Pigmentiphaga sp. H8: one gene and its partner. The protein of the gene in region 1 interacts with the protein of each later gene in a pairwise test. Links are inferred from orthologs where the notes say so. Each region holds a gene or a part of one and is shown on either strand. Other genes may lie near its edges. The genes, in order: EGT29_RS09250 and lpdA.

The links.
Region 2: the proteins of EGT29_RS09250 (region 1) and lpdA interact in binary tests that used the Escherichia coli proteins (3 or more experiments, as listed by UniProt). The link is inferred for Pigmentiphaga sp. H8 from one-to-one orthologs.

What each region holds. Positions count from the first base shown.
Region 1 is NZ_CP033966.1:1,954,962-1,958,317, forward strand. Bases 222-3,263 are described here. They hold EGT29_RS09250 (UvrD-helicase domain-containing protein), read left to right. Parts: upstream 222-619; coding sequence 620-2,908; downstream 2,909-3,263. Other genes in these bases: leuS (leucine--tRNA ligase), read right to left, coding at 222-438; infA (translation initiation factor IF-1), read right to left, coding at 2,991-3,260. Also shown: more of leuS, read right to left, coding at 1-221. UniProt on the Escherichia coli protein: A helicase with DNA-dependent ATPase activity. Unwinds DNA duplexes with 3'-5' polarity. Translocates on single-stranded DNA with 3'-5' polarity. Initiates unwinding more efficiently from a nicked substrate than double-stranded DNA.
Region 2 is NZ_CP033966.1:2,464,889-2,468,118, forward strand. The notes cover bases 196-3,111. They hold lpdA (dihydrolipoyl dehydrogenase), read left to right. Parts: upstream 196-696; coding sequence 697-2,526; downstream 2,527-3,111. Other genes in these bases: aceF (dihydrolipoyllysine-residue acetyltransferase), read left to right, coding at 196-686; EGT29_RS11745 (tripartite tricarboxylate transporter substrate-binding protein), read left to right, coding at 2,527-2,814; EGT29_RS11750 (hypothetical protein), read left to right, coding at 3,097-3,111. In the rest of the region: more of aceF, read left to right, coding at 1-195; more of EGT29_RS11750, read left to right, coding at 3,112-3,230. UniProt on the Escherichia coli protein: Lipoamide dehydrogenase is a component of the glycine cleavage system as well as of the alpha-ketoacid dehydrogenase complexes.

The DNA of each region.
Region 1 (3,356 bases):
GAACAGCCACTGGTTCCACTTGTAGTACCCGGGATCGCAGGCGGCCATCTCGCGCGACCAGTCGATGCCCAGCCCCATCGCCTTCATCTGCTTCTTCATGTAGGCGATGTTGTCGTAGGTCCATTTCGCCGGCGGCACCTTGGACTTGATGGCGGCGTTCTCGGCCGGCATGCCGAAGGCGTCCCAGCCCATGGGCATCAGGACGTTGTAGCCCTTCATGCGCAACTGCCGGTACATGGCGTCGTTGATCGTGTAGTTGCGCACGTGGCCCATGTGCAGCTTGCCGCTGGGGTAGGGCAGCATCGAGCAGGCGTAGAACTTGGGCTTTTCCGAGCCGTCGGCGTTCTTCGCGTGTTCTACCGTCAGGTAGGCGTTGGTCGCTTCCCAGTGCTTCTGGGCAGCGGATTCGATGTCGTTGGGAGCGTAGCGTTCCTGCATGGGTTCCGGGCTGGTCTCTAAGGTATTCTGGCGCGGCGATGACGCCCATGGCCGCGGGCCTGGGCCGGCTCGCGCGGGGCGGCCGACCGGCTAAACCCCTCATTATAGGAGCAGGCGGGGCTCTCCTGGGCCAGCGATGCTAGACTGCCTGCCGCACTCTCTCATTCCAGCCTTCCGCGCCATGTCCCTGCTCGACAACCTCAACGCCCCCCAGCACGCCGCCGTCACGATCGAACCCCGCCACGCCCTGGTGCTGGCCGGCGCCGGCAGCGGCAAGACACGGGTGTTGACCACGCGCATGGCCTGGCTGATCCAGACCGGCCAGGTCAGCCCGCACGGGCTGATGGCCGTCACTTTCACCAACAAGGCTGCGCGCGAGATGCTGACCCGTATCAGCGCGCTGCTGCCCATCAATACCCGCGGCATGTGGATAGGCACCTTCCACGGCCTGTGCAACCGGATGCTGCGCGCGCACTACCGGGATGCCGGGCTGCCCCAGACCTTCCAGATCCTGGACACGGCCGACCAGTTGTCGGCCATCAAGCGGCTGCTCAAGGGCGCGGGCGTGGACGACGAGAAATATCCGCCGCGCCAGTTGCAGCACTTCATCAACGCCGCCAAGGAAGAGGGCCTGCGCCACACCGAGGTCGAGGCGTACGACAGCTTCAACCGGCAGATGGTGGAGCTCTACGGCATGTACGACGCCCAGTGCCAGCGCGAGGGCGTGGTCGACTTCCCCGAGCTGCTGCTGCGCTGCTACGAGCTGCTGACCCACAACGCGCCCATCCGCGAGCACTACCAGCACCGCTTCCGCCACATCCTGGTGGACGAGTTCCAGGATACCAACCGGCTCCAGTACCGCTGGCTCAAGCTGCTGGCGGGCGGCGGCGCGGCCCTGTTCGCCGTGGGCGACGACGACCAGTCCATCTACGCCTTCCGTGGCGCCAACGTGGGCAACATGGCGGAGTTCGAGCGCGAATACGCCCACGAGCGGGTCATCCGGCTCGAGCAGAACTACCGGTCGCACGGCCACATCCTGGACGCGGCCAACACGCTGATCCGCAACAACTCCGGCCGCCTGGGCAAGAACCTGTGGACCGACCAGGGACACGGCGAACCCATCCGCGTCTACGAGGCGCTGTCCGATGCCCAGGAAGCCCAGTGGGTGATCGAGGAAATCCGCTCGCTGGTGGGCGAGGGCAGGCTGCGCCGCGAGGTCGCCATCCTGTACCGCAGCAACGCCCAATCGCGGGTGCTGGAGCATGCGCTGTTCTCGTCGGGCATTCCCTACAAGGTCTACGGCGGCCTGCGCTTCTTCGAGCGCCAGGAGGTCAAGCACGCGCTGGCCTATCTGCGCCTGATGGAAAATCCGCACGACGACACGGCCTGGATGCGGGTGGTGAATTTCCCGGCGCGGGGCATAGGCGCCCGCACGCTGGAGCAGCAGGCCGACATCGCGCGCCTGCACAATTGCAGCCTGTATTCGGCGGTGAGCCAGGTGCCGGGCCGGGGTGGCAACAACCTGGCGCAGTTCGCGAGCCTGATCGACCGCATGCGTTTCGAGACGCAGAACCTGCCGCTGCACGAGATCGTGGACCACGTGATCGATGCCAGCGGCCTGATCCAGCACTATCTGCAGGAAAAGGAAGGCGCCGAACGCATCGAGAACCTGCGGGAACTGGTCAACGCGGCGGCGGCCTTCGCCGCCGAGGACGGCTACGGGCTGGCCGATGCCGGCGCGCTGGCGCAGACCCTGCCCGAGTCCGGCGTCGAGCTGCCGTCTCCGCTGGCGGCCTTCCTGTCGCACGCGGCGCTGGAAGCGGGCGACAACCAGGCGAGCGAGGGGCAGGACGCGGTCCAGCTCATGACGGTGCACGCGGCCAAGGGCCTGGAGTTCGAGGCCGTCTTCATCACCGGGCTGGAGGAAGGGTTGTTCCCGCACGAGAACAGCGTCCTGGAGCAATCCGGGCTGGAAGAGGAGCGGCGGCTGATGTACGTGGCGGTGACGCGCGCCCGCGAGCGCCTGTACCTGAGCTTCTCGCAGACGCGCATGCTGCATGGCCAGACCCGCTACAACATGCGGTCGCGGTTCCTGAGCGAGGTGCCCGAGGAATCGCTGAAGTGGCTGACGCCTCGCGACGGCCGGGCCAAGGCGGTGGATACCGCCGGCGGCTGGGGGCGCGCCGCCTGGGGCGAGGGCTCCGAGCGCGGCAGCTTTTCGCGGCCGGCCAAGGACGCCCCCTACGTGGGTTCGTCCGAGGGCTATTCGAGCCGCCGCACGTCGGACGCCGGGGTCGAGGTCAACGGCCGCATCTTCAAGGTAGGCCAGAGCGTGGCGCATCCGAAGTTCGGCGAAGGCGTCATCGTCAGCCTCATGGGCAGCGGCCAGGACGCCCAGGTCCAGGTCAATTTCGGCGGCGTGGGCACCAAGACGCTGGCGCTCGCCATGGCCAAGCTCGATCCGGCCTGAGCGGCCCCAGCCCTGGCGGCCGACGGCGTTGTGGGTGGGCAGGTCCGCCCAAATCTTGTAGCGGAACGCCTGCCGCAGCAGGTCAGTTACGGCGCTGGGGGCGGCGCAGGCCGGGCGCGGGCGACGGGCCGTCCTTGTGCCGGAAGCTGATGCGTCCCTTGGTCAGGTCGTACGGAGACAGTTCCATCGTGACGCGGTCACCGGCCAGGATACGGATGCGGTGCTTGCGCATCTTTCCGGATGCGTAGGCGGCAACCTCCATGCCGTTTTCCAGCGTGACGCGAAAGCTGGTCGCGGGCAGCACCTCGGCAACGATGCCTTCCATTTCGATCAGTTCTTCCTTATTCGCCATGGTCAATTCCTCCTGTACATGCGAATGCATAAATGCGAGCTTCGGCCACGGCGGGGCCATGGCATGCGGCAAGGTGGCGCGAGGCGCCAGCGATGA
Region 2 (3,230 bases), 510 kb from region 1 along the record:
AAATCGAAGCCAAGCCGCTGTCGCGCATCAAGAAGATCTCCGGCGCCAACCTGCACCGCAACTGGGTGATGATCCCCCACGTCACCAACAACGAGGATGCGGACATCACCGACCTGGAAGCCTTCCGCGTCCAGCTCAACAAGGAAAACGAGAAGTCCGGCGTCAAGGTCACGATGCTCGCGTTCCTGATCAAGGCCGTGGTCTCGGCGCTGAAGAAATTCCCCGAGTTCAACGCCTCGCTGGAAGGCGACAACCTGATCCTGAAGAAGTACTTCCACATCGGTTTCGCCGCCGACACGCCCAACGGGCTGGTGGTGCCGGTCATCCGCGACGCCGACAAGAAGGGCGTCCTGGAGCTGGCCAAGGAAACCTCCGAACTGGCCAAGAAGGCGCGCGACGGCAAGCTCTCGCCCTCGGAAATGCAGGGTGGCTGCTTCTCGATCTCGTCGCTGGGCGGCATCGGCGGCACCAGCTTCACGCCCATCATCAACGCGCCCGAAGTGGCCATCCTGGGCGTCAGCCGCTCGGCCATGAAACCCGTGTGGGATGGCAAGCAATTCGTGCCGCAACTGACGCTGCCCATGTCGCTGTCGTACGACCACCGCGTCATCGACGGCGCAGCCGGCGCCCGTTTCAACGCCTACCTGGCCTCGGTGCTGGCGGACTACCGCCGCATCCTGCTGTAAGGAGCAACGGATGGCGATAGAACTGAAAGTACCCGACATCGGCGACTTCAAGGAAGTCGAAGTCATCGAGATCCTGGTGGCCGTGGGCGACACCATCAAGGCCGAGCAAAGCCTGATCACCGTCGAATCCGACAAGTCCTCCATGGAAATCCCCGCCGAACAGGGCGGGGTGGTCAAGGCCATCAAGGTCAAGGTCGGCGACAAGGTCAGCGAAGGCTCGGTGCTGCTCGAGATCGACGCCGCCGAAGGCGGTGCCGCCGCCAGCCCGGCCCCGGCCGTGGACACCAAGTCCCGTACCGGCTTCCCCAAGGTCGAACTGGCGCCCGCCGCCATGCACGAACTGGGCGAACCCACCTCCGACAAGCCGGACCCCGATCCTGTCCCGCTGACGACTCCGGCACCGGCCGCCGCCAGCTTCGGCGGCAAGGCCGACCAGAGCTTCGACGTCGTGGTCCTGGGCGCCGGCCCCGGCGGCTACTCCGCCGCCTTCCGCGCCGCCGACCTCGGCCTGAAAGTGGCCCTGATCGAACGCTACGCCACCCTGGGCGGCGTCTGCCTGAACGTCGGCTGCATTCCCTCCAAGGCCCTGCTGCACACCGCCGCCGTGGTCGAGGAAGCCGCCAAGATGGCCGAACACGGCATCACCTTCGGCAAGCCCGAAATCGACCTCACCAAGCTGCGCGCGTTCAAGGACGGCGTCGTCGGCAAGCTGACCGGCGGCCTGGCCGGCATGGCCAAGGCCCGCAAGGTTACCGTCGTGACCGGCGTGGGCGCCTTCGTCGGCCCCAACCACATCGAAGTGCAGGGCAAGGACGGCAAACAGGTCATCCAGTTCGCCAGCGCCATCATCGCCGCCGGCAGCCAGTCCGTGAAGCTGCCCTTCGCCCCCGAAGACGAACGCATCGTCGACTCCACCGGCGCGCTGCTCTTGAAAAGCGTGCCCAAGAAGATGCTCATTATCGGCGGCGGCATCATCGGCCTCGAAATGGGCACGGTGTATTCGACCCTGGGCGCTCGCCTGGACGTCGTCGAAATGCTGGACGGCCTGATGCAGGGCGCCGACCGCGACCTGGTCAAGGTCTGGCAGAAGATGAACGAACACCGCTTCGACAACATCATGTTGAAGACGAAGACGGTGGGCATCGAGGCCAAGAAAGACGGCATCTGGGTCACCTTCGAGGGCGAAAAGGCCCCCAAGGAACCCCAGCGCTACGACCTCGTGCTGCAGGCCGTCGGCCGCAGCCCCAACGGCAAGAAGATCGGCGCCGACAAGGCCGGCGTGCAGGTGGGCGACCGCGGATTCATTTCCGTCGATTCCCAGATGCGTACCAACGTGCCGCACATTTATGCGATCGGCGACATCGTCGGCCAACCCATGCTGGCCCACAAGGCCGTGCATGAAGGCCACGTGGCCGCCGAAGCCGCGGCCGGCCAGAAGAGCCACTTCGACGCCACCGTGATCCCGTCCGTGGCCTACACGGACCCGGAAGTCGCGTGGGTGGGCCTGACCGAAGACGAAGCCAAGAAGCAGGGCCGCAAGGTCACCAAGGGCATGTTCCCCTGGGCCGCTTCGGGCCGCGCCATCGCCAATGGGCGGGACGAAGGGTTTACCAAGCTGCTGTTCGACGAGGAAACGCACCGGATCGTGGGTGGCGGCATCGTGGGTACGAATGCCGGCGACATGATCGGCGAGGTCGCCCTGGCGATCGAGATGGGGGCGGATATGGTGGATATCGGGAAGACCATTCATCCGCATCCGACTCTGGGTGAGTCGATCGGGATGGCGGCTGAGGTGGCGGAAGGGGTGTGTACGGATTTGCCGCCGGTTAGGAAGAAGTAGTTGTCGTTGGGAAAAAAGCCGCACCTAGTGCGGTTTTTTTTGTTCAACGAAAGTAGGACGGCTATATTGTTGGACCAGGGGGTTTTTGAAGTTGAAAAAATTACTGCCGATGTGCTCACGCTGGACGAACAGGGCATCAAGGGTTTCGAATTGTACTTATGGTTCGGTATCGTGGCACGCACCGGCACTCCAGACAGCATCGTCGCCAAACTGAATCAGATCATCACGCAGGTGGCGGAGACGCCGGAATTCAAACAGCGGCCAAAGGCGCCAGGAGCAGATAGGTGAGCCGCCAGCGGCGTTCGAGGCGATGATTAAGGATTCGGGCCAAAATTTGTCAAAGATTGACTGCCAAAGCTGCACGAACGGCAAAGCTTTAATTCGGTTTATATAATCTTTGCACTACTATTGATCGCAAATTCGAACGAACACGAATTTTGCATTGTTTTCTCCAGTGTTCGTCTTCTCCCAGCTGAAGCACCTCTAATTCTATAGAAGGCATCTTCAATACCTCTTCTCATTAGCATCAAGAAATGCGAATTTTAAAAAATCGCTTTGTGGAAGAAACGAATGCCAGATGTCTCCGAAGATCCTAGAGTTGAGCCAGGTATCTATGGCAAAGGCGAAGCAGAAAAGATGTTATGGCTTGCGTCGGCTTATGCGCAAGGAGCCGAGGTGCTAGTTAATTCGATGTTAGACGATCA